Regions from separate parts of the Mesorhizobium sp. M0292 genome, predicted to be linked through region 2. Evidence: predicted binding sites of a transcription regulator. Region 2 holds the regulator's gene; each other region holds the start of a gene.
The links. The regulator PhoB, encoded in region 2, activates phosphate uptake and scavenging genes when phosphate is short. The targets are predictions, from matches to a motif close to TGTCATNNANCTGTCAT.
Positions count from the first base shown of each region.

Region 1: the regulator PhoB is predicted to act here: its motif matches at 4,843-4,859, upstream of phnF (phosphonate metabolism transcriptional regulator PhnF).
Region 3: the regulator PhoB is predicted to act here: its motif matches at 4,869-4,885, upstream of ppk2 (polyphosphate kinase 2).

Region 1 is NZ_JAMYSB010000020.1:75,811-85,657, reverse strand. Features, by position in the region: gene NKI96_RS25040 (ABC transporter substrate-binding protein) at 1-220, shown strand, start outside; gene NKI96_RS25035 (sugar ABC transporter ATP-binding protein) at 368-1,891, shown strand; gene NKI96_RS25030 (ABC transporter permease) at 1,915-2,880, shown strand; gene NKI96_RS25025 (zinc-binding alcohol dehydrogenase family protein) at 2,955-3,974, shown strand; gene phnF (phosphonate metabolism transcriptional regulator PhnF) at 4,073-4,822, opposite strand; gene phnG (phosphonate C-P lyase system protein PhnG) at 4,941-5,402, shown strand; gene phnH (phosphonate C-P lyase system protein PhnH) at 5,402-6,013, shown strand; gene NKI96_RS25005 (carbon-phosphorus lyase complex subunit) at 6,014-7,126, shown strand; gene NKI96_RS25000 (hypothetical protein) at 7,129-7,347, opposite strand; gene NKI96_RS24995 (alpha-D-ribose 1-methylphosphonate 5-phosphate C-P-lyase PhnJ) at 7,413-8,312, shown strand; gene phnK (phosphonate C-P lyase system protein PhnK) at 8,309-9,085, shown strand; gene phnL (phosphonate C-P lyase system protein PhnL) at 9,294-9,847, shown strand, end outside.
Region 2 is NZ_JAMYSB010000010.1:833-10,679, reverse strand. Features, by position in the region: gene NKI96_RS16890 (response regulator) at 1-1,265, shown strand, start outside; gene NKI96_RS16885 (substrate-binding domain-containing protein) at 1,763-2,791, shown strand; gene pstC (phosphate ABC transporter permease subunit PstC) at 2,888-4,348, shown strand; gene pstA (phosphate ABC transporter permease PstA) at 4,345-5,661, shown strand; gene pstB (phosphate ABC transporter ATP-binding protein PstB) at 5,679-6,503, shown strand; gene phoU (phosphate signaling complex protein PhoU) at 6,546-7,250, shown strand; gene phoB (phosphate regulon transcriptional regulator PhoB) at 7,267-7,956, shown strand; gene NKI96_RS16855 (ROK family protein) at 7,987-9,222, opposite strand; gene xylF (D-xylose ABC transporter substrate-binding protein) at 9,490-9,847, shown strand, end outside.
Region 3 is NZ_JAMYSB010000001.1:27,043-36,889, reverse strand. Features, by position in the region: gene NKI96_RS00190 (pyridoxamine 5'-phosphate oxidase family protein) at 60-566, shown strand; gene hemB (porphobilinogen synthase) at 655-1,710, shown strand; gene NKI96_RS00180 (DUF1330 domain-containing protein) at 1,745-2,071, opposite strand; gene NKI96_RS00175 (winged helix-turn-helix transcriptional regulator) at 2,248-2,943, shown strand; gene NKI96_RS00170 (dihydrofolate reductase family protein) at 3,054-3,698, shown strand; gene ppk2 (polyphosphate kinase 2) at 3,888-4,808, opposite strand; gene NKI96_RS00160 (aldo/keto reductase) at 5,052-6,095, shown strand; gene NKI96_RS00155 (glycosyl transferase family 90) at 6,116-7,087, opposite strand; gene NKI96_RS00150 (hypothetical protein) at 7,266-7,424, shown strand; gene NKI96_RS00145 (DUF982 domain-containing protein) at 7,497-7,730, opposite strand; gene NKI96_RS00140 (GntR family transcriptional regulator) at 7,840-8,505, opposite strand; gene NKI96_RS00135 (multidrug efflux MFS transporter) at 8,656-9,847, shown strand, end outside.

The DNA.
Region 1 (9,847 bases), on a different contig from region 2:
CGACAGCGACGAGAAGCTGATCAAGTTCCTCAATGACGGCGTCATTTCCGCGCTCGTCGTCCAGGATCCGTACCGGATGGGCTATGACGGCATCAAGACCGCGCTCGCCGCCTCGAAGGGCGAGAAGGTCGAGGCCAATGTGGACACCGGCGCCAACCTGGTGACCAAGGCCAACATGAAAGACCCCAAGATCGACGCCCTGCTCAACCCGAAGCTCTGAGCCCGTCAACCAAAAATCCTTTCCGGGGCCTCGCGCCCCGGAAACACCGGATACAAGCTTGAATATCCACAGGCTTGAATCACCTCGACGATGCGGCTTGACTGCATCGCAACGTGCCAATCGTAAGGCCAATCTGGGAGGATTGTCATGACGCCCACGGCGCAGGAACTGCACCCGGCCCCAACGCTAGCGCCCGGCAGGACGATCCTCGAACTGCACGGGCTGGAAAAACGCTATCCCGGCACGCATGCGCTGAAGCCCGTTCACCTTGCCTTCAAGGCAGGTGAGATCCACGCCATCGTCGGCGAGAACGGCGCCGGCAAATCCACCTTGATCAAGCTTCTGACCGGCGTCATGCCGCGCACCTCCGGCGATGTCATCTGGGAGGGCAAGCCGGCAGCGCTGGCAACCCCACACGAGGCGATGGCGCTGGGCATCAACGCCGTGCATCAGGAGGTCGTGCTCTGCCGCCATCTCACCGTCGCCGCCAACATGTTCCTCGGCGAGGAGAATTCGCGCTTCGGCATCCTGCAGCAGCGCGCCATGGTGAAGGAAGCGCAGAAGATCATCGACGGTCTCGGCTTCGATCTGCCGGCGCATGTCATGCTGGGTGACCTCACCATCGGCCAGCAGCAGCTGATCGCCGCCGCCCGCGCCACCGTGCGCGGCACCAAGTTCCTGATTTTCGACGAGCCGACCGCCTATCTCACCCGCAAGGAAGCCGACCAGCTGTTCACGCTGATCCGCAGGCTCAAGGGCGAAGGCGTCACCATCATCTACATCAGCCATCGCATGGAAGAGGTGTTCGAACTCGCCGATCGCGTCTCGGTGCTGCGCGACGGCACGCTGGTCGGCACCCGCAACATTGCCGAGACCAATGACGCCGAGCTGGTCAAGATGATGATCAATCGCTCGATCGAGCAAGTCTACCACAAGGAGCATTTCACCCCCGGTGCCGTGATCGTTGAAGCGAAAAACCTGTCGGGCAAGGGCTTCGAAGACGTCTCGATGACAGTGCGTGCCGGCGAGATCGTCGGGCTCTATGGCCTGATCGGCGCCGGCCGCAGCGAGTTTGTCACCACGCTTTATGGCCGCCACAAGAAGTCGGCCGGCCAGATCCGCTGGCAAGGCAAACCGGTGCTGATCAATTCCGAGCACGACGCGATCAAGCTCGGCATGGCGCTGGCGCCGGAAAGCCGCCGCGACCAGGGCCTGTGCCTGAACCTGCCGGTCGGCCTCAACCTCAACCTGCCGATCTACAAGCGCATCTCCAACAACCTGCTGATTTCGAACACGAAGGAAAAGGCTGAAGCCGATCGCCAGATCGCCGGCCTCCGCATCAAAACGCAAACACGCGGCGCCCTGGCCTCCAGCCTGTCCGGCGGCAACCAGCAGAAGATCGTCATCGGCAAATGGCTGGCGCACGGCGCTAAGCTGTTCATCTTCGACGAGCCTACGGTCGGCGTCGATGTCGGTACCAAGGCCGAGATCTACCGCCTGTTCGGGGAACTGTTGTCCAAGGGCGCCGGCATCATCCTGATCTCGTCCTATCTGCCCGAGGTTTATGAGCTCGCCGATACGCTGCACGTGTTCCGGCGCGGCAAACTGGTCGCCAGCCATGGCTTTCGCGCCGCCAGCCACGAAGACGTGCTGACGCAGGCGATCGGCTGACAAAACAAGAAACGGGAGGAACCATGAGCATCGAAACCGTCGCGATCGAAAAACCGAAACGGAACTACAACGTCCTGTTCGGGCTGACGCTTCTGGCGTTGCTGGTTCTGCTCTGGATCGTGCTGTCGGTGGCGACGCCGAGCTTCGCCTCCTCCAACAACATCGCCAATCTTTTGCGGCAGGGCTCGATGATCGCCATCATGGCGGTCGGCCAGACCTTCGTCATCATCACCGGCGGCATTGACCTCTCGGTCGGCGCCGTGGTCGGCTTCGCCACCGTCATTGTCGCCATGATGATTAATGCCGGCTTCCCGATCTGGGTCGCCATTCTGGTGACGCTGCTGGTCGGTGTTGCCATCGGCCTGTTCCATGGCTTCGGCATCGTCAAGATGGGCCTGCCGCCCTTCATCATCACGCTGGCGACGCTGACCTCGTTGCGCGGCATCGGCCTGTTGATGACCAACGGCAACTCGATCAACATCAACAGCGACAGCTTCACCGCGTTCTCGCGCAGTTCCTTTGTCGGCATCCCCAATCTGTTCTGGATGGTGATCCTGGTCGGTATCCCGGCCTACATCTTCCTGCACCACAGCCGCTGGGGCCGCTATCTCTTCTCTGTGGGATCCAATGCCGAGGCCTCGCGCCTCTCGGGCGTCAATGTCCAGCGCACCATCTACATGGCCTACACGCTGTCGGGCCTATGCGCGGCCTTCGTCGGCGTGCTGCTGGCGGCGCGCATCGGCATCGGCAACCCGACCCAGGCCGAAGGTTGGGAGTTGCAGGCGATCGCCTCATCGGTGATCGGCGGCACCTCGCTGTTCGGCGCCGTCGGCTCGGTGCATGGCCCACTGCTCGGCGCCTTCATCCTGGCCACCATCAACAACGGCGCCAATCTGCTCAACGTCAACTCGTTCTGGCAGCGCATCATCACCGGCGCGCTGATCATAATCATCGTCTATTTCGACGGGCTGCGCCGTCGCGGCAAGTAATTCTCCCTGACCTTCTGCGCCGGCCTGCTTAACAACGGACCGGCGCCTTTTTTGAGAAACACTGGAATTGCCGAATGAAAGCTGTTGTCTGCCGCTCGCCCGGCGAGCTTGTCCTGGAAGACCGGCCGGCGCCAGGAGCGCCGCCTGCCGGCTGGGCGCTGGTCGCCGTCAGCCATGTCGGCATCTGCGGCACCGACTACCACATCTTCGAAGGCAAGCACCCGTTCCTTGCCTATCCCCGCATCATGGGCCATGAAGTGTCGGGCACCGTCGTCGAGACCGGCGAAGATGTCGACCTTGCCGTGGGCGAGCCCGTCATCATCAATCCCTATCTCGCTTGCGGAAAATGCATCGCCTGCCGGCACGGCAAGCCGAATTGCTGCGTCAGGATCGAAGTGCTTGGCGTCCATCGCGACGGCGCCATGGCCGAGCAGATCCTGGTGCCGGCGCAGAATCTTTATCCGGCAAACGGCTTGTCGCTGGCCGATGCGGCGGCGGTGGAATTCCTCGCCATCGGCGCGCATGGCGTGCGGCGCGCTCGCGCCGAACCAGGCGCCCGCACGCTGGTCATCGGCGCCGGGCCGATCGGCCTTGGCGCAGCGCTGTTTGCGCGCATCGCCGGGCTCGATGTCAGCCTGCTCGACATGAGCACGGAGCGGCTGGATTTTGCAAAAGGCGAACTCGGCTTCGCCACGCTCGACGGCTCACAAAAAGCGGCAGCCGAACTGGTGCGCGAGGCAACCGGCGGCGAAGGGTTCGACATCGTCTTCGACGCCACCGGCAACACCGCCTCGGTGCAGTCGGCCTTCGCCCATGTCGCGCATGGCGGCACGCTCGTGCTGGTCAGCGTCGTCAAGGATGACATCGTCTTTTCCGACCCGGAATTCCACAAGCGCGAAATGACATTGATCGGCAGCCGCAACGCGCTGAAAGTCGATTTCGACCACGTCGCCGCCTCGATCCGCAACGGCGCCGTGCCGCTGGCAAAACTCGTCACCCACCGCACCACGCTAACCGGCACACCGCGTGATCTCGCGCGCTGGGCGCATGAGAAATCGGGGCTGATCAAGGCTGTGATCGAGGTTGGGGCATAACATCGCAGGTGGTCCCGGCCCGAATGATGACGACCCGCGCAGGTTGACTCCCACTCCGTCCTCAAAACGCCAGGCCGGTGAAAAATAGGCGCGCCCCGCTACAGCGCCGACAGTTTCAGCTCCACCCGCTCCGCCGGAAACCGTGTTTCGGCGAACTGGATCGGCTGGCCGTCCGGTGTGACGTTGACGGCGACCGCGACCAGCACGATGGCGCCGGGCTGCAAATCGAGATCGGCAAGGTCGGCGGCGTCGGCGTGACGCGCCGACAGAACCGTCGATTGCCGGAGATAATCGTCGATGCCGAAACGCCGGAGCGAGGCGGTTATCGAACCGGTCTCCGCCATCACGGCATCGATGCCGGCGAAGCGCTTTGCTTCGTACCAGCTGGCGGCGCGGGACACCGGCCGTCCATCGGCTTCGCCGCGCGTCTCCAGCCGGATCACCTCGGTGCCCCTGGCAAGGCCGAGGCCGTCGGCGACGCGCTGGCTGGCCGATTCAACTACGGACGTGAGCAGCACGATATGCCGTTCCGAAGTCTGTCCCTGCAGGCCCGTCGAAAAACGCGTGCGCGCGCCGATCGGATAGGACAGCCGCTTGCGCGACAACACGAAAGTGCCGCGTCCCTGCTCGGCCCGCAGCACACCGTCCTGTACCAGGGCCGATATGGCGCTGCGCACCGTGTGGCGGTTGACGCCGTAGCGTTCGGCCAGCGCCATCTCCGGCGGCAGCGCGGCATTCTCGGCGAAATCGCCGGACGCAATCGAATGCAGGATCTGGTCGGCGATCTGCCGCCAGAGCGAGACGCCACTGCGGCGTTCAATGCTGCTCGCGCTCTTTTGAGCCACCATTTCCCCCCCGCTCCACCCCCTGTCATCCACCCGTCATGGACACGGGTTAGATAATAGGTATAATTTGTATAGTTGTCTATATCACTAGACAAATTTTATTTGGTCAGGGAGTAACCCAATGCGAGGACAGGAAGCGCGGGAACAGGCCGAGCGCAAAGACGTCATGGCAACGCTGGCGCAGGCTAACGGCGACGACATCGCCCGGCTCTGGAACGAGGCCGGCCTGACCTCCGAGGCCGAGCTTCTGCGTGGCCCGGAAACCGGTCTGGTCACCGTGCGTGGTCGCATCGGCGGCGGCGGCGCACCCTTCAATGTCGGTGAAGCGACGGTCACCCGCGCCACAGTTCGGCTCCCTTCCGGACAGGTCGGCCACAGCTACATGCTTGGCCGCGACAGGAAGAAGGCCAGGCTGGCCGCAATCGCCGACGCGCTCTGGCAGGACCCGGCGCAGCGGAGGACGGTCGAAACCGCGCTGGTGGCGCCGCTGCGTGCCGCCCAAGGCGAAGCGCGCGAAAAGCGCCGCGCCGAGACGGCGGCAACGAAAGTGGATTTCTTCACCATGGTGCGCGGAGAAGACTGATGGACATCGCAGCTCAATCGATCGACGGCGGTTTCGCCGATCCGGTGTTCAACGCCCAGACCGTCTTCCGCGCAATCATGGACGCCATGGCGCGGCCGGGCAGCGTGCAGCCTCTGCCGGCCTTCGCCCGGCCGCCGGCGCCGCTGTCGGCAACCGCCGGCGCCATCGCGCTTTCGCTATGCGACAACGACACCCCGCTCTGGCTCGACCCTGCCTTGCAGGCGTCCGCGGCAGTCAAATCCTGGCTCGGTTTCCACACCGGCGCGCCACTTGCCAACACGCCGGCCGATGCGCATTTCGCCTTGATCGCCAACCCGGCCGAGATGGCTGCTCTCGACGGCTTTTCGCAAGGCACGCAGGACTATCCCGACCGCTCGACGACACTGATCCTGCAGGTCAGCAATCTCGTCTCGGGCGCGCCGCTGTTGCTCGAAGGTCCTGGCATCGAAGTCTCTGCCGCGATCGCGCCGGCACAGATGCCGCGTCATTTCGTCGAACAGTGGAAGCAGAACAGCCAGCGCTTTCCGCGCGGCGTCGACATCCTCCTGGCGGCGCCCAACGGTATCGCCTGCCTGCCGCGCACGACGCGCATCAATACGATGGAGGCATAAATGTATGTCGCGGTAAAAGGCGGCGAAGTCGCAATCGCCAATGCCCACAGCCTGCTTGCGGACCGCCGTCGCGGCGACCGTTCGGTGCCGGCGCTGCGCCTCGACCAGATCGTGGAACAGCTGGCGCTCGGCGTCGACCGGGTGATGAGCGAAGGATCGCTCTACGACCGGGAACTGGCGGCGCTCGCCATAGTCCAGGCGCGCGGCGACATGATCGAGGCGATCTTCCTGGTGCGCGCCTACCGCACCACACTGCCGCGCTTCGGCTACACCAACGCCATCGACACCGGCGCCATGCTGGTCGAGCGGCGCGTGTCGGCGACCTACAAGGATTTGCCCGGCGGCCAGCTGCTTGGGCCTACCTTCGACTACACCCACCGCCTGCTCGACCCGGAACTCGCCGCCGGCGCCGATGTCGCCGAACCGCTCCAGCGCGAGACGGAAACGCAGGCCATGCCGCGCGTTTCGACGATCCTCGCCCGCGAAGGGCTGATTGAGCCGGATGGCGACATGCCGCAGGACCATGTCCCCGGCGACATCACCCGCGAGCCGCTTGAGTTTCCGATGGCGCGCGACATCCGCCTGCAGGCGCTGTCACGCGGCGATGAAGGGTTTCTGCTGGCGCTCGGCTATTCCACCCAGCGCGGCTATGCCCGCAACCACCCCTTTGTCGGCGAGGTGCGTATCGGCGAGGTCGAGCTGGAACTCGACGTGCCGGAACTGCCCTTCGCCGTGCTGCTCGGCAAGGTCCGCGTCACCGAATGCCAGATGGTCAACCAGTTCAAGGGCTCGGCCAAGGCGCCGCCGCAATTCACCCGCGGCTACGGACTGGTCTTCGGCCAAAGCGAGCGCAAGGCGATGGCCATGGCGCTGTGCGACCGCGCGCTGCGCGCAACGGAACTCGGCGAAGATGTCGTCGCCGCCGCGCAGGACGAGGAGTTCGTCATCTCGCACTCCGACAATGTTCAGGCGACCGGCTTCGTGGAGCATTTGAAGCTGCCGCACTATGTCGACTTCCAGGCCGAGCTCGATTTGGTGCGCCGCATGCGCGCCGAATACGAAGCTCGAGAGAACCCTGCAAAGGTGGAAGAGAAGCGGGAGGCTGCCGAATGAGCCTAATCGCCCCCGCCATTGCCGCCACCCCCGTTGCCGCCATCCCCGTTGCCGCCGTCATGGGAATGGCTGCTATGCCCGCCGACGTAGCTGCCGTTTCCGCCTGTGACATGCGCGCCATCTCTGGAAGCAGGCAGAAACAAGCGCCGAGGTACAAAACCGACCACGCAGACAAACGCCAGAAGCAGAATTGCAATCTGGATCCAACCGGTCTGAGTCATTCGACTTCGCCTTTATTTCCGTTTTCTGGGCGTCAATGCAATAGCAGGGAGTGGATTTGATCGCCATGACCGACATCGCCACCTACAACTTCGCCTATCTCGACGAGCAGACCAAAAGGATGATCCGCCGGGCGATCCTCAAGGGCATCGCCATCCCTGGCTATCAGGTTCCCTTCGCTTCGCGCGAAATGCCGATGCCCTATGGCTGGGGCACTGGCGGCGTGCAGGTCACCGCCTCGATTATCGGGCCGGACGATGTGCTGAAAGTCATCGACCAGGGCGCCGACGACACCACCAATGCCGTCTCGATCCGCGCCTTCTTCAAGAAGGTAGCCAACGTCGCGGTGACGACCGATACCGCCAGCGCCACCATCATCCAGACCCGCCACCGCGTCCCGGAACACCCGCTGAGCGCCGGCCAAGTTCTAGTCTACCAAGTGCCGATACCCGAGCCGTTGCGCTTCCTCGAGCCGCGCGAAACCGAAACGCGCAAAATGCATGCGCTCGAGGAATACGGCCTGATGCATGTGAAGCTCTACGAGGACATTGCCAAACACGGCCGCATCGCCACCACCTATGCCTATCCGGTCAAGGTCGAGGGCCGCTATGTCATGGACCCCTCGCCGACGCCGAAATTCGACAACCCCAAAATGCACCGTTCGCCGGCCCTGCAGCTGTTCGGAGCCGGGCGCGAAAAGCGCATCTATGCCGTGCCGCCCTTCACCGATGTCGTCAGCCTCGACTTCGAGGATCATCCCTTCGAGGTCCAGACCTTCGACCTGCCCTGTGCGCTGTGCGCGGCGGAAAATGTCTATCTCGACGAGGTCATCCTCGACGACCATGGCGACCACATGTTCGTCTGCTCCGACACCGACCATTGCGAGAAGCGGCGCGCCGAAGGACATCGCGGCCACCTTGCGGCTGAAAGCCATGTTACCGCAGGAAAGATGAGGCCAGCAGAATGACCGGCGACCCACTGCTGCGCGTCTCCGAACTGTCCAAATTCTACGGCTCGCGCGTCGGCTGCGAGAATGTCACCTTCGACCTGTGGCCGGGTGAGGTTCTGGCCGTCGTCGGCGAATCCGGCTCCGGCAAGACGACGCTGCTCAACTGCCTGTCGACGCGGCTGCTACCATCTTCTGGCACCGCCAGCTACCGCATGCGCGACGGCCAGTTCCGCGAACTCTACCGTATGAGCGAGGCCGAGTGCCGCTTCCTGATGCGCACCGACTGGGGCTTTGTTCATCAGAACCCCGCCGACGGCTTGCGCATGACGGTGTCTGCCGGCGCCAATGTCGGCGAGCGGCTAATGGCGGTCGGTGACCGCCATTACGGCAAGATCCGCGCCACTGCCGTCGACTGGCTGTCGCGCGTCGAGATCGACGAGGACCGCATCGACGACGAGCCGCGCGCCTTTTCCGGCGGCATGCGCCAGCGCCTGCAAATCGCCCGCAACCTCGTCACCGGACCGAGGCTGGTGTTCATGGACGAGCCGACCGGCGGCCTCGACGTCTCGGTGCAGGCGCGCCTGCTCGATTTGCTGCGCGGGTTGGTCACCGATCTCGGCCTGGCGGCCATCGTCGTCACCCACGATCTCGCCGTCGCCCGGCTTCTGTCGCAGCGTATGATGGTGATGAAAGACGGCCGTGTCGTCGAAAGCGGCCTGACGGATCGCGTGCTCGACGATCCCCGCGCGCCTTACACGCAATTGCTTGTTTCCTCGATTCTACAGGTGTGAAGATGGCGCCAAGGCACCCCCCTCTGGCCTGCCGGCCATCTCCCCCTCAAGGGGGGAGATCAGCAGCTTTTATGTCCCGCCCCTTCTACGATGCAGAAGAATGGCGAAGTCGAACGCGACAGCCAATCTCCCCCCTTGAGGGGGAGATGCCTGGCAAGGCAGAGGGGGGTGTTGGCCCGCGGACGAACAACGATTGGAGAACCTTCTGATGCCGACGCCCCTCGTTGTTTCCGGCGTCGCCAAAAGCTTCACCATGCATCTGCGCGACGGCATCAGATTGCCGGTTGTCGCCGGCGTCTCATTCTCGATCCGGGCCGGTGAATGCGCCGTGCTCGGCGGACCTTCCGGCGCCGGCAAAAGCTCGATGCTGAAAATGCTCTATGGCAATTATGCCGTCGATGAAGGCCAGATCATCCTTCAGCATGAGGGCGGCCTGATCGATCTCGCCATCGCCAGCCCGCGCACGGTGCTTTCCGTGCGCCGCCAGACGATCGGCTATGTCAGCCAGTTCCTGCGCACCGTGCCGCGCGTCTCCGCGCTCGACGTGGTCGCCGAGCCGCTGGTCGAACGCGGCGAGGACCGCGAGAGCGCGCGGAAAAAAGCACGCACCTTGCTGGGGCAGCTCAATTTGCCGGAAAAGCTCTGGGCGCTGCCGCCGGCGACTTTCTCGGGCGGTGAGCAGCAGCGCGTCAATATCGCGCGCGGCTTCATCACCGAGCATCCGGTCTTGCTGCTCGACGAGCCGACAGCTTCGCTCGATTC
Region 2 (9,847 bases):
ACGTGCTGGTCGACGTGACGGGACAAAGGGGGCCGACGGGGACAAAGCTGACCGTTTCGGTCACCGATACCGGCATCGGCATTCCGCAGCAGAAACTGAAGCTCGTCTTCGAAAAATTCAGTCAGGCCGACACCTCGTCGACCAGACGCCACGAAGGCACAGGGCTCGGGCTCGCCATCACCTCGCGGCTGGTCGAGTTGATGGGCGGCGAGATCGGTGTCGAGAGCGCCGAAGGCAAGGGCTCGACCTTCTGGTTCACCGTGACATTGCCCAGGGCCGAGGAACGGACCGGACGGCGGATCATGCCGGTCGACGTGACCGGCTCACGGGTGCTGATCGTCGACGACAATGCCGTCAACCGATCGATCCTGAGCGAGCAGATGGCGTCATGGACCTTCGATTCCTGCGCCGCCGAAAGCGGACCCGAAGGGCTCAAGGTGCTGGTCGCCGCGGCTGCCTACGGCGTGCCGGTCGACTGCGTCGTGCTCGATTATCAGATGCCGGGGATGAGCGGCGCCGAAATGGCGCGCGTCGTGCGCAGCACCGCAGGGCTGGCCGACACGCCGATCATCATGCTGACTTCGGTCGACCAGTCGCTCGCCAACACCAGCTATCGCGATCTCGGCATCGACGCCCAGCTGATCAAGCCGGCGCGTTCCTCGGTGCTTCTGGAAACGCTGGTCGCTACCATCCAGCGCCACCATCACAATATCACGGGGAGCCGCGTGCTCCCGGCGGCAAGCAGCGGGTCCGGCAACGACAGGAACGGACCGTCACCGGCAAAGCCGCCGCTCGCTGCATCGGAACGCGCCTTGCTGCAACCGCCGCCGGTTCGCGCCCGCGCCCGGGCCGCCGGGGATGAAAGCCGGCTCGACATCCTCGTTGCCGAGGACAATGAGGTGAACCAGATGGTGTTCACCCAGATAATCGGCGAGACCGGTTATAGTTTCGAAATTGTCGGCAACGGCCGCAAGGCGCTCGACGCCTTCGGCAGGCTCAATCCGCGTATGATCCTGATGGACGTCTCGATGCCGGAGATGAATGGGCTCGAGGCCACCGCCGCAATTCGCCGGCTTGAAGAACATACGGGTATGCATATCCCGATCGTCGGCGTCACCGCGCATGCTTTGAAGGGCGACCGTGAGCGCTGCCTGGAAGCCGGCATGGATGACTATTTGCCCAAGCCGATCAGCCCCAGGGCGCTGCTCGAAAAGGTCGAGCGCTGGGTCGGCATATCAAGCGAAGCCCAACGAGACGCTGGATAGCAACCTGCGGCGCCGGCCGGGATTCGGCCGCGCCGCAACAGCCAAGGATATGGTGCGATCGCACCATATCAAAGCTGGCGCCCAGTCAGGACAATGGTCGCAACGAAACCGCTCATTCAGTTACGGGCGGGAGCAAGCGACCGCCGACAAGAAACAGCGTCGAATCTACCCCAACGGACCTGTTTTTGGCGATGGCTCGGCCAAGATTCGCTCTGGCCACGGGCAACGCGCTCCCGTCCGGTTTTTCTTTCTCGGCATCGCGGCCTGCGGTGTGCCGGGACATGATGCCAGCACGGATCGCGCAAGCGTCTGATTCCAGCGGCAACTTCCATTCCCACAAACCGGCTTAAAGGGGGCGGCCCACAAGACGTCTGTGCGACGTTACCGGGCTGACACGAAACTGTCATGCGACTGTAATAATCGAAGGCTATTGGCCTCAGCGGGCGCCGGTTTGAAGAGGGCGCCAAGAGACCATCTTCCGAACAGGAGCAGGCCACATGAAGAAATTCCTCGTTACGGCATCGGCCGTGGCGGTAGCGTTCGCCGCATCGTCCGGTGTCGCCGCTGCGCGTGACCAGATCCAGGTCGCCGGTTCGTCGACCGTGCTGCCTTACGCCAAGATCGTCGCCGAGCAGTTCGGCGAAACCTTCACCAACTTCAAGACCCCGGTGGTCGAGTCCGGCGGCAGCGGCGCCGGCATCAAGGAGTTCTGCAAGGGCGTCGGCGAAGACACGATCGACATCGCCAACTCCTCGCGCCCGATCAAGAAGGACGAGCTGAAGTCCTGCGCCGACGCCGGCGTCAAGGACGTCCAGGAAGTCCGCATCGGCTATGACGGCATCGTCTTTGCCACCGACATCAAGGGTCCGGACTGGGCGCTGGTTCCCGCCGACATCTACAAGGCGCTCGCCGCCAAGCTGGTGGTCGACGGCAAGCTGGTCGAAAACCCGAACACCAAGTGGAACCAGGTGAATCCGAAGCTGCCCGACTGGGATATCGCCGCCTATATCCCGGGTGAGAAGCACGGCACCCGTGAAGTGTTCGAGACCAAGCTGCTCGACGCCGGCTGCGACAAGGCCGCTTTGAAGGCTGCCGGCATCGCCGACGACAAGGAAATCGGCAAGACCTGCATCGCCATCCGCAAGGACGGCAAGGCTGTCGACATCGATGGCGACTACACCGAGACGCTGGCCCGCATCGACTCCAACAAGACCGGCGTTGGCGTGTTCGGCCTCGCCTTCTACGAGAACAATGCCGACAAGCTGAAGGTCGCCACCGTGGAAGGCATCGTGCCTTCGACGCAGACCATCGCCGATGGCACGTACCCCGTGTCGCGGCCGTTGTTCTTCTACGTCAAGAAGGCGCATCTGGGCGTCGTTCCCGGCCTCAAGGAATATGTCGAGTTCTTCCTTGATGACCAGATGATCGGCCCGGAAAGCCCGCTCGCCCAGTACGGCCTGGTTTCCGCTCCCGACGCCGAACGTCAGGGCCAGCGCGACGCCTTCGCCGCCGGAAAGACAATGTAATCGACCGACCGGATCAGGGCGCGGACCAAATCCGCGCCCTGATTTCGCCGCTTGCCGCAACGGCGGCGGCGATCTGAATTTTCCCTGGGGTGGGTGATGTCGTCCTTGCTCGTACTCGCCATAGTCATTGCCATAGGCGTGGTCGCTTTTGTGGTCGGCCGCCAGCGCGCAGCGGCGCAGGATACCGGCAAGGTCAAGCCGCATTCGCGCGCGCATTATCATGGCTGGTGGGCCTTTCTGCTCGCGGTCCTGCCTGCCGTCCTTTTGCTCGCCGTCTGGGATATCGGCTCTTCCTTCTATCTCGACCGGCATATCCATGCCGCTTTGCCCGAGCGCACCGCCGACACAAAGGTCGCCAGCGAAGCGCTCGACGCCAGCCTGGTGAAGAGCCTGGCCAAGGGCCTGCGTCGGCTCGATGGCGATACCGCACTTCCCGCTACTTTCGCCGAATTGCAGCCGCTGCTCGCCGCCAAGGGCGTGGCACTGGCCAGCGACACCCAGGACTATATGATCCCGATCGCGGTCGAGGCGAACCAGGTCCAGGACCGGCTCGGCCTGTTCGGCGCCGTGCTGACCTTCGCTCTGTCGATCGCCGGCGCCTTCTATGCGCTGAGGCAGATCGCGCCGCGCGCCAGGGCGCGCAACAATGTCGAGAAGTTGATGCTGTGGGGGCTGCTTGCGGCCTCGACCATCGCCATCCTGACCACGGTCGGCATCGTGCTGTCGATGCTGTTCCAGACGATCACCTTCTTCGAAAGCGTATCGCCGATGAGCTTCTTCTTCGGCACGGTGTGGGATCCGCGTTTCGCCGCCGCCGGTTCCGGCGGCAGCCAGGGTCAGTTCGGCCTGATCCCGCTACTCGCCGGCACGCTCTACATCGCCGCCGTCGCGCTTCTGGTCGCAGTGCCGGTCGGGCTGATGTCGGCGGTCTACATGTCCGAATACGCCTCGCGCAGCGTCCGGTCGGTGGTCAAGCCCGCGCTTGAACTGCTGGCCGGCATCCCGACCATCGTCTACGGCATCTTCGCCGTGGTCACGCTCGGACCGTTCTTGCGCGACCTGTCGGCGGCACTCACCGGCGGCTCGCCCTTCATCCAGGGCCAGAGCATCTTCACCGCCGGCCTGGTGATGGGCGTCATGCTGATCCCGGTCGTGTCCTCTTTGTCCGACGACATCATCACCGCGGTGCCGCGCGCAATGCGTGACGGCTCGCTCGGCCTCGGCGCCACGCGCTCCGAGACGATCAAGCGGGTGATCCTGCCGGCGGCACTGCCCGGCATCGTCGGCGCCATCCTGTTGACGGCGTCGCGCGCCATCGGCGAGACGATGATCGTCGTGCTGGCGGCGGGCGTCGCCGCCAATCTGACGGCCAATCCGTTCGAGGCGATGACGACCATCACTGTCAAGATCGTCAACCAGCTGACCGGCGATCTCGAGTTCAACTCGCCGCAGACGCTGGTCGCCTTCGCGCTCGGCCTGACGCTGTTCGCGCTGACGCTGGTGATGAACATCGTCGCCCTCTACATTGTGCGCAAGTACCGGGAGCAGTACGAATGACCGACATCCCCCTGGACACGATGGCGGGTGCCGTCGCGCGTCCGCGCCGCGACATCGGGCTGAAGGCGCGCTATGCCGCCGAACGCCGGTTCCGCATCTATGGCGTGATTGCGATCTCGGTGGGCCTGGCGTTCCTGGCCATCATGTTGATCACCATCGTCTCGAAAGGCTACACCGCCTTCTGGCAGACGACGGTGACGCTTCCGATCACCTTCGATGAGAAGGTCATCGACCCCTCGAACAAGCGTGCCACAGACCCGAATGTGCTGATCAAGGCGAACTATCCCAAGCTCGCCGAAAACGCGCTGGTGGCCAAGCTCGGCATCGATCCGGCCAACAAGCCGATGATGCTGAAGCTCAAGGGCTTCCTGTCGGAAGGCGCCCGCGTCCAGCTGCGCGACATCGTCTCCGCCGATCCGTCGGTGATCGGCACGACGCGTGACGTCGACATCCTGGCCGCCGCCAATCTCGACTCGGCCTTCAAGGGCCAGATCGACCTCGGCGTCGATGAAGCGCGCCGCAAGGTGTCCAACCAGCAGATCGACTGGATGAACAAGCTCAAAGCCGAAGGCGCGATGGCCGAGCATTTCAACACCGGCCTGTTCAGCTATGGCGCCTCCAGCCGGCCCGAGACGTCGGGCATGGCCGTGGCCATCATCGGGTCGTTCTACATGATGGTGATCGTGCTTTTGCTGGCGCTGCCGATCGGCGTCGCCGCCTCGATCTATCTCGAGGAATTCGCCAAGAAGAACCGCTTTACGGACCTGATCGAAGTCAACATCAACAATCTCGCGGCGGTGCCGTCGATCGTCTTCGGTCTGCTTGGCCTTGCCGTGTTCATCAACTTCCTCGGCATGCCGCGCTCGGCTTCCTTCGTCGGCGGCCTGGTGCTGACCTTGATGACATTGCCGACCATAATCATCGCCACGCGCGCCGCCCTCGCCGCGGTGCCGCCGTCGATCCGCTCGGCGGCACTCGGCCTCGGCGCCTCCAAGATGCAGATGGTGTTCCACCACATCCTGCCGCTTGCCGCCCCAGGCATCCTTACCGGCACCATCATCGGCCTGGCGCGTGCGCTCGGCGAGACAGCACCGCTGCTCTTGATCGGCATGGTCGCTTTCGTCGCCGATTATCCGGCGACGCCTTTCGATCCGGCGACCGCGCTGCCGGTGCAGATCTATATGTGGGCAAACGAGGCTGAGCGCGCTTTTGTCGAGCGCATGTCCGGCGCCATCATCATCCTGCTCGTCTTCCTCATGGCCATGAACATCACCGCGATCGTGCTCCGGCGCCGGTTCGAGCGGCGCTGGTAGAAAAAAGGCAATTTGGTATGAACATCATGACCGAACAGTCCCTTGAGAATGCAGTGGGCGACAAAATGAACGCCAAGTCGAACGAAGTCATCAAGATGCGCGGCGACAAGGTCGGCGTCTTCTACGGCGAGAAGCAGGCGTTGTTCGACGTCAATCTCGACGTCCGACAGAACCAGGTGACGGCGCTGATCGGCCCGTCCGGCTGCGGCAAGTCGACCTTCCTGCGCTGCCTCAACCGCATGAACGACACCATCGATTCGGCGCGGGTGACCGGCAAGATCACGCTCGATGAAGACGACATCTACGACAAGAACATCGATGTCGTCGAACTGCGCGCCCGCGTCGGCATGGTGTTCCAGAAACCCAACCCGTTCCCGAAGTCGATCTACGAGAACGTCGCCTACGGCCCGCGCATCCATGGGCTGGCCAAGCGCAAGTCCGACATGGACCAGATCGTCGAGCAGAGCCTTAAGAAGGCTGCGATCTGGAACGAGGTCAAGGACCGCCTGCAGGAGCCCGGCACCGGCCTGTCCGGCGGCCAGCAGCAGCGCCTGTGCATCGCGCGCGCCATCGCCGTGTCGCCGGAGGTGATCCTGATGGACGAGCCCTGCTCGGCGCTCGATCCGATCGCCACCGCCCGTGTCGAGGAGCTGATCGACGAACTGCGCCAGAACTACACGATCGTCATCGTCACCCACTCGATGCAGCAGGCGGCGCGCGTGTCGCAGCGTACAGCGATGTTCCATCTCGGCTATCTCGTCGAGGAGGGCGCCACCGACAAGATGTTCACCAACCCCGACGACAAGCGCACCCAAGACTACATTACCGGCCGCTTCGGCTGAGCCGTCCGGCGGGGTGAATTTTCAGGCACGAGGACCAAGATCATGGGTGAACATACCGTCGCCTCCTTCGATGAAGAGCTCGGGCAGATCAGCAAGCTGATCCGCGACATGGGCGATCTGGCCGGCTCGATGGTCAGCGGCTCGACCAGGGCGCTGCTCAATTCGGACAATGCGCTGGCACAGCGTGTCGTTTCCGACGACGCCATCATGGATGCGCGCCAGCGCGAACTGGACGACCGCGCCATCACGCTGATCGCCAAGCGCCAGCCGATGGCCAACGATCTGCGCGCCGTGGTCGGCTCGATCCGCATGGCCGGCGACCTCGAGCGCATCGGCGATCTCGCCAAGAACATCGCCAAACGCGTCGGCACCGTGGGCTTGAGCGTCACGCCGCGCGACCTCTCGCACTCCATCGATGCCATGGCGCAACTGGTGCTGATCCAGGTGCAAGGCGTCGTCGAGGAATATGCCGCCACCGATGCGGCAGCGCTTGCAAAACTCAGGAATGACGACGAGCGCATCGACGTCAAATACACGTCCGTGTTTCGTGAGCTCTTGACCTACATGATGGAAGACCCTCGCAACATCACCGCCTGCACGCATCTCTTGTTCTGCGCCAAGAATCTTGAGCGCATCGGCGATCATGTCACCAACATCGCCGAAAATGCGTATTATGTGCTGACCGGCCAGCAATTGCCCGCCAATCGTCCGAAGCAGGACGAGACGGCGATGGCCACGCCGGCCTGATGAGGGTGAACTGCCTATGATCGCGCCACGCATCATGGTCGTGGAGGACGAGGAGCCGCTAGGCGTGCTCCTCCGCTACAACCTCGAATCCGAAGGCTATCAAGTCGAGGTGGTGACACGCGGCGACGAGGCCGAGATCCGCCTGCAGGAAAACGTGCCCGATCTCCTGGTGCTCGACTGGATGGTGCCCGCTGTTTCCGGCATCGAGCTCTGCCGGCGGCTTAGAGTGCGGCCCGAAACCGAGCGGCTGCCGATCATCATGCTGACCGCGCGCGGTGAGGAAAGCGATCGCGTGCGCGGCCTGTCCACCGGCGCCGACGACTATCTGGTCAAGCCATTCTCGACGCCGGAGTTCATGGCGCGCGTGAAGGCGCTGCTGCGCCGGGCCAAGCCGGAAGTGCTGTCCAGCGTGCTCAAGGTCGGCGACATCGTGCTCGACCGCGAGTCGCACCGTGTCTACCGCAAGAAGAGCGAGATCAGGCTCGGACCGACCGAGTTCCGGCTGCTCGAATTCATGATGCGCCATCCCGGCCGCGTGTTCTCGCGCAGCCAACTGCTCGACAATGTCTGGGGCGAGACGATCTATATAGACGAGCGAACCGTCGACGTGCATGTCGGGCGGCTGCGCAAGGCCGTCAACAACGGCCGCATGCCGGATGTCATCCGTACCATTCGCGGCGCCGGCTACGCGATCAGGGAAGACTAGGATCCTGCGCGTCGCGCCGTTGCCGGCCATTCACGCGACATGCTTGCCGGATTTGGGCTGAATACCCGGCGCAAAAATCTCCTGGTCGACGAAGCCGAGCGCGCGCGTGGCACAGCCTTCGCGGATCAGCGGCAGCTCGTTGGGCTCGGTGTCGAAGGAGATCGACTTCGAGTGCTGGCCGCCGGCGGTCTGGGCGATCGCTTCGCGCAATGCCGGTTCGATCAGGTCGAACGCGGCGGCGCTGACGCCGACCATGGCGACGGGGGCCGGGTCGATCAGCGCAAACAGGCTGCCGAGGCCGAAGCCGAGCGCCTCACCGGCCCTGCGATAGGCTTCGCGCTCCGGTCCGTCCGTCTCTCGCGCACGAGCGGCCAGCGCCCGCATATCAGCGTCGCCGATATCGACCGGCTCGGCATCCTCGCCCATCATTTTGGCGCTGCGCCAGATGGCGTAGTTTCCGGCATAGGCTTCCACGCAGCCGCGCCGCCCGCAGCGGCAGAGCGCGCCGCCCGGACGGTGGATCATGTGGCCGAACTCGCCGCCCGAGGAATGGGTGCCGGTGAACAGTTCGCCTTTCAGCACCAGCCCCATGCCGATGCCGTGCGACAAGAGGATCGCGATGAAATTGTCGCGGTAGCGCTCGGGCTGGCGCCATTGCAGGGCCACCGCCATCATATTGCAGTCGTTCTCCATGGTGGCAGGAATGCCGAATTCCGCTTCCAACATGTCGGCGAAGGCAATGTCGGTCAGTGGCGTGATTGGCGACCACAGCATGGCCCGCGCCTGCGAATCGGTGATGCCCTGGATGCCCATGGCAATGCGGGCGATGCTCTGGACATCGAGGTCCGGGTCCGCGAGACGCCGCCCGACGATTGCTACGCATTCGCCGATCAGCTCGTCGCGCGGCATGGTCAGCGTGTCGAGCCGGCGCTGTTCTTCCGCGACCACCTGGCCGGCATAGTCGATGACGGTGACGGAGAGGAAGTTCAGCGACAGCACCACGGTCATGACCGCCGCCGCTTCCGGGTTGAGGCCAAGGCCGACCTGCGGCCGGCCGCGTTTCAGCGAGCCGGTCTCGCCAGGCTTGCCTTCAATCAGGATGCCTTCTTGAATTAGATCAGACGAGATTGCCGATATCGTCGAATGGCTGAGGCCGGTGGTCGCCGCAATCTCGGTCCGCGACGGCTGGCCGGCCCGGCGCACGGCCGAAATCACCATCGCACGGTTGCGACGGCGCAGATCGTCGTGGCGGATCCCAACCGACATTTGTTTTCCTCCCGGCCTCCTCGCGCCTCATGATAGTGAAGGCGTTCGACGGCACCAGCCAAATATTGGCAGACGCCGGCAGCCCTGTCATTGTTTATTGCGGAGCTCGAAAAAATTCGGCAACGCCATCAGAATCCATCAGAATCGATGTTGACAGTGCCTTATCATTGAACCAGTATTTTTTCGAGGCTCGAAAAAATGGAGCCTCTGTGTGCCGGCCCTCGGGCCAGTTTTGTCGCGCCGCGCGCGGCGCAGGGAGGGTTTATCATGAACAGATTTGCAGCCGCCATGCTGGCGGGCGCCGCCATGTCGCTGACGCTGGTCTCGGTCGCGCAGGCGAAGGACAAGGTCATCGGCGTCTCCTGGTCGAACTTCCAGGAAGAGCGCTGGAAGACGGACGAGGCGGCGATGAAGACGGCGATCGAAGCCGCCGGCGACAAGTACATTTCCGCCGACGCGCAGTCCAATCCCGGCAAGCAGCTGACCGACGTCGAAAGCCTGATCTCACAAGGCGCCAACGCGCTGATCGTCCTGGCGCAGGACGCGTCGGCCATCGGCCCGGCGGTGCAGAAGGCGCTGGACGAAGGCATTCCGGTCGTCGGCTATGACCGCCTGATCGAGAACA
Region 3 (9,847 bases), on a different contig from region 2:
AGAAATGCGCGCAAAATTGCCGGGCAAAACAGCCTTTCTTCTGATGCAGGGACAAACGCATGACGCTTCAAACCGCAGCGCCGAGCCATGGCTGGGAGATGCCGAAAAAGTTCGACCCGGATGATGTTCTCAGCCGCCCGCTGATGGCCAATCTGGCGACCGTGACCGCTGACGGCGCGCCGCGCAACGCGCCGATGTGGTTCATCTGGGAGGACGCTGCGATCTGGCTGCTCGGCTCGACCGGCGCAAGTGCTGTCAAACACCTCGAACGTGACCCGCGCTGCGCCGTGGAGATCGTCCATTTCGACAATGAGGCCGGCATCCTGCTGCATCTCGGCCTGCGCGGCGTCGCCACCATAGAAGCGATGGCGCCGAACCGCTTCAAACGGCTGCTGCACAAATATCTCGGCCCGGAGGCGACCTGGAACCGCTGGTTCATCGACAATGTGGCCGACATCGACCATCCGGACGGGCGCCTGATCCGGCTCGCCCCGGAGAGCATCTTCACCAACAATGTGTCGTTCTTCAAAACCGGCCCCGAGCTGGCGTGGCCGCCGAAGCCGTAAGCAGCGCGTTATCGACTGGCACAATCGTGTCGCATTGGTCAGCGGCAAGGCCTCGTGGTAAAAGCCGCCCCGACCCGGAGTTTTTGCGATGAACAAATTCACCCCCGCGACGAGCAACAAATTCGCACCGGCAAAGCCCGCCGGTGCGCGCAGCGTCGACGAGATCACCGGCAGCCGCCGCTTGCGGCGCATGCGCAAGGCCGACTGGTCGCGCCGCCTGGTGCAGGAAAACCGGCTTACGGTGAACGATCTGATCTGGCCGATCTTCGTGATCGACGGCAAGAACACGCGCGAGCCGATCGCCGCCATGCCCGGCGTCTTCCGCCTGTCGCTGGACCTCGCCGTCAAGGAGGCCGAGCGGGCCGCTAAGCTCGGCATTCCGGCGATCGCCACTTTCCCCAATGTTGAACTCAGCCTGCGCGACCAGACGGGATCGCACATCCTCGACCCGGAAAACATCATCAACCGCGCCACCCGCGCCATCAAGGACGCGGTGCCGGAGATCGGCATCATCACCGATGCCGCGCTCGATCCGTTCACCTCGCACGGCCATGACGGCATCTTGCGCGACGGCATCATCGTCAATGACGAGACGGTGGAACAGGTGACCGCCGCGGCCGTCATCCAGGCCGCGGCCGGCGCCGACATCATCGCGCCGTCCGACATGATGGACGGCCGCATCGGCGCCATTCGCGACGCACTCGACGCCAACGGTTTTTCGGATGTGGCGATCATGTCCTATGCGACGAAATTCGCCTCCGCCTTCTATGGCCCCTACCGCGAGGCGGTCGGCACCGCCGGCCTGCTCAAGGGCGACAAAAAGACCTATTATCTCGACCACGCCAATTCCGACGAAGCGGTGCGCGAGGCCGAGCAGGACCTCGCCGAGGGCGCCGACATGCTGATGGTCAAGCCTGGCCTGCCCTATCTCGACATTATCCGGCGGCTGAAGGATGAGTTCCAAATGCCGACCTTCGCCTACCAGGTTTCGGGCGAATATTCGATGATCAAGGCGGCGGCCGCCAATGGCTGGATCGACGGCGAAAAGGCGATGCTGGAATCGCTGCTCGCCTTCAAGCGCGCCGGCTGCGACGGCATCCTGACTTACTTCGCGCCGGAAGTGGCGCAGCTGCTGAAGGGTTAGCCGGAACCTGGATGCTCCGGGTTCCGGCTTTTCCTCACGCCTTTGGCAAATAAGGAATCGTTCCGGCGAGATCGGTATCGTCGATCAGTTGGAAGCGGCTGTCGCTGCCCTTCTGACGCTCCGCCACAAACGGAGCGTATTGCGGATCGTTGGTGAAGGCCTCGGCTGCCTTTGCCGACGGAAACGCCATGATGGCGATCAGGCTGGTGTCGAGCGGCTTGCCCTCCAGCGTCTTCACATTGCCGCTGCGGGCGAGATACTTGCCGCCATGCTTGTGGACGAGGTCATGCACCGAAGCGGCATAGGCCGGCACCCATTTGTCGTCCTTCACCTTGATGTCTGCGATCACGTAAGCGGTCATTGTCCAACTCCTCATGGATCGGCACCGGACTGCCCGGTGACGTGACCGCTGCCTCGCATGGCAGCGCCGGACCGCTCCAGTCACAGAACTGTACCGGGGGTGCCAGTACAGCTTCTGTACTGGCTGAACTCAGGTTTTCTGAATAAGGTCCGGCAACATCTTTTGGAGCTCACCACATGACACAAGCCGGTTACAAGCAATTCTGCCCGCTCTCCATGGCCGCCGAGCTGCTCTGCACACGCTGGACCATGGTGCTGCTGCGCGAACTGGTGGCGGGATCGACCCGCTTCAACGATTTGCGCCGTGGCGTGCCGAAAATGTCGCCAACCCTTCTGTCGCAACGGCTCAAGGACCTCGAGGCCGGCGGCATCGTCGAGCGGACCGAGATCGCGACCGAGAAGGGCGTGTTCGAATACCGGCTGACCGAGGCGGGCCGGGATTTGCGCCCGGTTGTCGAGGCGATGGGGTTTTGGGGCCAGAAATGGGTCGAGGCCAGGCTGTCGCTCAAAAACCTCGATCCGTCGCTGCTGATGTGGGACATGCGGCGCAATCTGAACCCCAGTCCGCTGCCGGACGGGCGCACCGTGATACAATTCCTGTACCATGACCTGCCGGCGTCAAAACGATCGTGGTGGCTGATCGTCGAAAAGCAGGGCGAGGTCGATCTTTGCTGGTACGATCCGGGCTTCGACGTCGATCTCTACGTCTCGACCGATCTGTGCACCATGACCTCGATCTGGATGGGGCTGACGACAGTTCACAAGGAACGCGACAAGATCAGCCTGACCGGCGATCTCGACGTCGCCGGCAAGATGCAGATCTGGCTTGGGCTCAGCCCGTTTGCGGTGATGCCGAAGCGCGTGGCGGCTTGAGGTCCCTGCGCATTCCACAGATCGGCTTGCCTCTAAAAATACTAGTTGCAAAATGCAATCAGTTTGAATACTGATTGCAAATCACAACTGGTCACCGAAAGGGAGTCTCCATGTCCAAACTTCGCGTCAATGCCTTCACCTTGTCGCTCGACGGTTTCGGCGCCGGTCCTGACCAGGACCTGCAAAATCCGCTCGGCGTTGGTGGCGAATACCTGCACAAATGGATGACCGGCACCCGCACCTTCCACGAGATGGTCGGCAAGGATGGCGGCAGCACCGATGTGGACGACCGGTTCACCATCCGCAGCTTCGACAATGTCGGCGCCTGGATCCTCGGCCGCAACATGTTCGGCCCAATCCGCGGCGAATGGCCAGACGAGAGCTGGAAAGGCTGGTGGGGCGACAACCCGCCCTATCATGTGCCGACCTTCGTGCTGACCCACTACAAGCGCGACTCCATTGTGATGGAAGGCGGCACCATTTTCCACTTCGTTACCGGCGGCATCCACGCCGCGCTCGAACAAGCAAAGGCCGCGGCCGGCGGCAAGGATATCCGCGTCGGCGGCGGCGTTTCCACCATCCGGCAATATCTGCAAGAGAAGCTCATCGACGAGTTGCATCTGGCGGTGTCGCCGGTGTTGCTCGGGAGGGGCGAGAGCCTGTTTGCCGGGCTGGATATGCTGAAGCTGGGTTACCAGTGCACCGAGCAGGTGGCCACGGCGCTCGCCACGCATGTGACGATCAAGCGGGTATAGTGGCGAAGTAACAGGCGCAGGCTTCTTTCTCCCCGTTTTGCGGGGAGAAATGCCCGGCAGGCAATGAGGGGCAGCGCTGCTTTTGGAGGTTAGCAGCGTCCGACGGCTGTGAATTCGTCGATGCCGGCGCTGCCCCTCATCCGCCCTTCAGGCACCTTCTCCCCGTGAAACGGGGAGAAGGAAAAGTGCTCAATACTTCTCCGGCACGTAAAGCTCGCGCGGCAGGACCTGGCGCTCGTACTCCGGGTTGAACACCCGCTCGGGCAGCGTGATTTCTTCGTGCGGCACGTCCTCATAGGGCAGTTGTTTGAGGAGATGGTCGATGCAGTTCAGCCGCGCCCGCTTCTTGTCGTTGCCTTCGACGATGTACCACGGTGCCTCTGGGATGTTGGTGCGGGCAAACGTCTCTTCCTTGGCCTTGGTGTACTGCTCCCAGCGCACGCGCGACTGCAGGTCCATCGGCGACAGCTTCCACTGCTTCATCGGATCGTGGATGCGCATCATGAAGCGCATCTGCTGTTCCTCGTCGGTGATCGAGAACCAGTATTTGACCAGCGTGACGCCGGAGCGGACCAGCATGCGCTCGAACTCCGGCACGTCGCGGAAGAACTCTTCGACCTGATCGGGTTCGGCAAAGCCCATCACCCGCTCGACGCCGGAGCGGTTGTACCAGGAGCGGTCGAACAGCACGATCTCGCCGCCGGCCGGCAGATGCGGCACGTAGCGCTGGAAATACCACTGCGATTTTTCGCGCTCGGTCGGCGCCGGCAGCGCCACGACGCGGCAGATGCGCGGGTTGAGGCGCTGGGTGATGCGCTTGATGACGCCGCCCTTGCCGGCGGAATCGCGTCCTTCGAAAACCACCACCAGCTTCTTCTTGTGGTAGGCGACCCAGGACTGCAGCTTGATCAGTTCCGACTGCAAGCCGATCAGGTCGCGGAAATACTGCATGCGGTCGATCGACGGCGGATGCGCGTTCTTGTAGATCTTGGAGATCTCCAGCGACAGCGCCGGCTCCGACATTTCAAGCTCATAGTCCTCGTCGAGCATGTCGGCGAGTTCGGCTTCCAGCCAATCCCTGGCCGGAGAATTCTGCTTCAACTCGGTCATTTCCACTGCTCCGCTTGCCGGCTGGCATGAAACCCTGAGCCGACTCGATATAGGCCGCCAATGACGGTTTTATTGCAAGCCGCCGGCCAGCCGGTCATCACTGCAAACCAGCGAGCATTGCCGATCCATCGCCCTGGGATGGCGACAAGCCGCTCAAATTGTCCTACAATTGGCGGACCCCTTCGGGCTTCCCCGCCCTTTCCTGCTAAAACCGCCTCCCCACCAAAACTACGAGGATCTGACATGGAATACCGCACGCTTGGCCGTTCCGGCTTGAAAGTTTCGGCGCTGACCTTGGGAACCATGACCTTCGGCGGCAGCGGGCCGTTCGCCGCCGTCGGCAATTCCGATCTCGCGGAGGCCTCGCGCATCATCGACACTTGCATCGATGCCGGCATCAATCTCATCGACACCGCCAATGTCTATTCCAACGGTCTGTCGGAAGAGATCATCGGCGAGGCGCTCGGCGGCAAGCGCAAGAACGACGTGCTGATCGCCTCCAAGGCGCGCATGCGGATCGGCAAGGGCCCCAATGACGAAGGCCTGTCGCGCCATCATCTGATCCGCGAATGCGAGAAGAGCCTGAAGCGCCTCAGGACCGATGTCATCGACATCTATTTCCTGCACGAATGGGACGGCGCGACGCCGCTCGAGGAAACCATCTCCGCGCTCGACACGCTGGTTGCCCAGGGCAAAATCCGCTATGTCGGCTGCTCCAACTATTCCGGCTGGCAGGTCATGAAGGCGCTCGGCATCAGCGACAGCCAGCACCAGCCGCGCTTCGTCACCCAGCAGATCCACTACACGCTGGAAGCACGCGAGGCCGAGTATGAGCTCTTGCCGATCTCGGTCGACCAGGGCCTTGGCGTTTTGGTGTGGAGCCCGCTCGCCGGCGGCCTGCTGTCGGGAAAATACCGCCGCGACAGTCCGACGGCGCGCCAGATCGGCGGCTGGTCGGAACCCCCGATCCGCGACGAGGATCGGCTGTGGCGGATTGTCGACGTGCTGGTCGATATCGGTGCGGCACGCGGCGTTTCGGCGGCCCAGGTGGCGCTGGCCTGGCTGCTTGGCCGGCCGGCCGTCAGCTCGCTGGTGATCGGGGCGCGCAACGAAGCCCAGTTGAAAGACAATCTCGCCGCGGCGAGCCTGACGCTGTCCTTTGATGAACGCCAGCGTCTCGATGCCGTCAGCCGGCCTCCGGTGCTCTATCCCTACTGGCACCAGCAGTTTACGGCGAAGGACCGCTTCGGCCCGGCCGATCTGGTTATGGACCGCAGCGTCATCTGACTTAAGGGCGCCGGAAGCCGCTAGCCCGCGATAAACCGCCAGACCTGCGGATCGGGCTCGATCTGGCCGCTGAGCACGAAATATTTGTAGAGCACGAGCAGGCAGATCGCCTGCTCGGCCCGCTCGTCGGCGAATTTGCGGCAATAGGCGTTGGCCGCCGCAACGATGCGCTGGGCCTCGGCCGGATGCTGCTCGAGATGATGCACCCGCTCGGCCAGATCGCTGAAGTCGGGCGCCAGCGGCACATAATGGACATCGGGCTCGAGCTGCCCCTCGGCGAACCAGGTCTCGTAAGTCGGCGGCGGCATCAGGCAGAGCGAGTTCGAGCTCATGATCCATTTCAGATTGGTCGCGACATCATTGCCTTCGAGCGAGATGATGTAGCGGTAGCGGCGCTGCTGATCGATGCTGAGATAGGGCTTGCGGTATTCCGCAGGTGCTGTCGCCCTCGGCGTGCCGACATCGCAGAACGGCAGATTGCGGGCTGCATCCAGCAACAAGGTGCGAATCGGATTGTTGAGTTCGCCGCGCCAAACGACGAGCGGATGCTTGTCGGCGAAGGCGACATCGTCGGCCGGCATGTAGAAATGACGGAACTTGTTCAGCTTGAACAGGACGCCGTTGCCGTTGTCGCCCGCTATCGGCCGGTCCTTGACGATCGACGGCATCTTCGGCACTTCGATGACGTCGCCGAATTCCAGGTCGATGCGCAGATCTGGGTCGAAATAACGGGTGAACTCCTTCAGATCGTAATAGTACATGCTGCGGTCCGACGGCAGCCGGCTGACCGGCACGGCCTCGGGGCTGGGGCTAAAAGGCTCCCGCAGCGTGTTGTAGTAATTGAGCCGCTGGCGGACCGATGCGTCGGAAAGCCTGGCCTGATCGAGCAGCCGGCCGAGCCGGCGCCGGAAAAGAACCGGCGGCGCGATGTCGCGCATGGCGTTGCGCGCATAGTAGATCAGCTTCTGTGCGTTTCTTTGAAGCGTGGCCATCGGTCGTTTTGATTCGAAATCGGTCGGCGGCGGCTCCAGCAACTGTCCCGCAGCCTTTTCTAAACCATTGTGTTCGCCATCACGCAAGTCCAGAACCGCTGGCATCTGCCCTCGCGGCGCTGTTGTGTTTGCCGGCCAATGCTTCTAGGCAGGATCAGGCACAGCGAAAGGAAACGATATGGCTCGACCACCGAATTACGGTCAGGAACGCAAAGAGCGCGACCGGCAGAAGGCCGCCAAGAAGGCGGAGAAGCTCGCCGCCAAGGTCGCGGCCAAGGAGCGCGCCGAGCCTGAGAACGAGGCAAGTTCCAAAACCGACACCGAGACAGAAAAATAGGCAAGACAGGATCACCGGCCCGCGAAACGGGCCGGATCCTGGCAAAATGCCGGTCTGATCAGGCCGATGTGATCAGGCCGGGGCCTTGTCGCTGACGAAGACGTTGACCTCGCGCGCGGCGGCGATGAAGGCGCGTCTTGCAATCATCGCCGGCTTGTCGCCGGCCAGCGCGTCATGGCAGGCCTGCAGCGCTTCGCGATGCTTGGGGCTGCGCTTGCCGGGCCAGCTGTTGAGCAGGTAATCGGAAGCCTCACGCACCGTACGCAAGAGCTGAGTGCTTCCCTCCGTGCCCGACTTAACGGTCACGGGTGTTTCAAATCGGTTGTTTTCCATGGCCGCCTCTTACGCCATCGGCGTCCGCGAAGCGAGGCCGAAAGCGGATGGCGTCGGCGTTCTTTCGTTTTCGTGACCGGTATCAAGCGGCGACGACAGCAAAACCCCTGGCGCGCAGGCCGCGCCGGTCATTGTGCAACGACGTCACCAGGCGGGCGCGGCTGCCGGCTATATGGGCGGAAAGTCGCGCCGCCGCCGCATCGGCATCGCCGGCCCGCACCGCTGCCAGAATGGCGTGATGCTCGCTCCAGGCGCGGCCAAGGGCCGCCTCGTCGCGCACCTCCAGCCAGCGCGCCCGCGACAGCCGCGTCATGGCATCGCGCACGGCCCGAAACAGGAACTCGTTGCCGGAGAGCCGCGCCAGTTCGATATGGAAATCCATGCCGACGCGGTGCCATTCCTCGCGCGGCGTGGCAGTGTCGCAGGAGTCCAGCATCGCCTTGATGACATCGGCTGCGCTCCTGTCGGCCAGCGCCGAAGTCAGCCTGACCGCCGCGACCTCGACGGCTTCGCGGTACACCGCGATCTGTTCCAGTTCGGCAAGGTTGATCGGCGACACGGTCCAACCGCGCCCGTCGCGGCAGATCAGCCCTTCCGTCTCCAGCCGCAGCAGGGCTGCCCTGACCGGCGTGCGCGAGGCGCCGAAGCGGCTCTCGATCCAGCGCTCCGTCAGCCGCTCGCCAGGACCGACCTCGAGGCCAAGGATCATCTCGCGAAGCGCTTTTTCGACGATGTGCATCTGCGACATAGTTGCTTCCATTGCTGGCGATCGGCCTTGCCCGTTGGTCTTGCCGATCACATTGAGAGCGCCTGATTGACAGCAGCCGGGCTTTGCGTCCATGAGGGTACCAAGTTGGTATCCCAAAATGGTATCCGCAGCAAGCGGACAGGACAGGACATGCCGCAGGACAGTGCAGCGCGGGCCGCCGAAGTGCCTTCCACCTACAACATTCATTGGCGGCGCAACCTGTTCGTGTGCTTTGCCGGATCGTTCAGCACGCTTGTGGCGATGACGTTGCTGCTGCCGTTCCTGCCGCTCTATGTCGAACAGCTGGGCGCCGTGGGCCATGCGGCGATCGTGCAATGGTCCGGCATCGCTTTCGGCGCCACCTTCCTTGCCGCCGCCCTTGTCGCGCCACTGTGGGGACGGCTGGGTGACCGTTATGGCCGCAAGGTGATGCTGGTGCGCGCCAGTTTCGGCATGGCGATCTGCATGTCGCTGACCGGCATGGTGCAGACCGTCTGGCAATTGGTGCTTTTGCGCCTGCTGATCGGCTTTGCCGGCGGTTATTCCTCAGGCTCGACGATCCTTGTCGCCATGCAGACGCCGAAGGAGCGCTCCGGCTGGGCGCTTGGCGTGCTGTCGGCCGGCATCACCGCAGGCTCCCTGGTCGGCCCGTTGCTTGGCGGCGCGCTGCCGCCATTGATCGGTATTCGCGCCACCTTCCTCATCGCGGGCGGCGTCATTTTCCTGGCGGCGCTGGCGACGACGTTCCTGATAAAGGAGATGCCTCGCCCGCCAGTACAGGCAAAACGCGAGGAGAAACCAAAGGGAAGTTGGGCGCAGATCCCCGACAAACGCCCTGTCGTGGCCATGCTGGCGACCGGCATGCTGTTCACCTTCGCCAACATGTCGATCGAGCCGATCATCACCGTCTACGTCCAGCAACTGGTCGCGGACGCAAGCCGGGTGACCCTGGTCTCAGGTGTCGTCATGTCGGCGGCCGCACTCGGCGCCATCCTGTCGGCGTCACGGTTGGGCAAACTCGCCGACCGCATCGGCCACTGGAACGTCATCGTCGCATCGCTGGCCGTCTCGGCTCTGCTGTTGATACCGCAGGCCTTCGTCACCGAGAGCTGGCAGTTGGTCGGGCTGCGGTTCCTTATGGGTCTGGTGCTGGGCGGGCTGTTGCCCTGCATCACCAGCGTCATCCGCCACAATGTTCCCGATGGGGTCGGCGGCAATGTGCTGGGCCTGGCAATCTCGGCGCAATATGTCGGCCAGGTTGCGGGGCCGCTGCTGGGCGGCTTCGTCGGCGGCCATTTCGGCATGCGCGCGGTGTTTCTCGGCACGTCGTTGCTGATGGCGG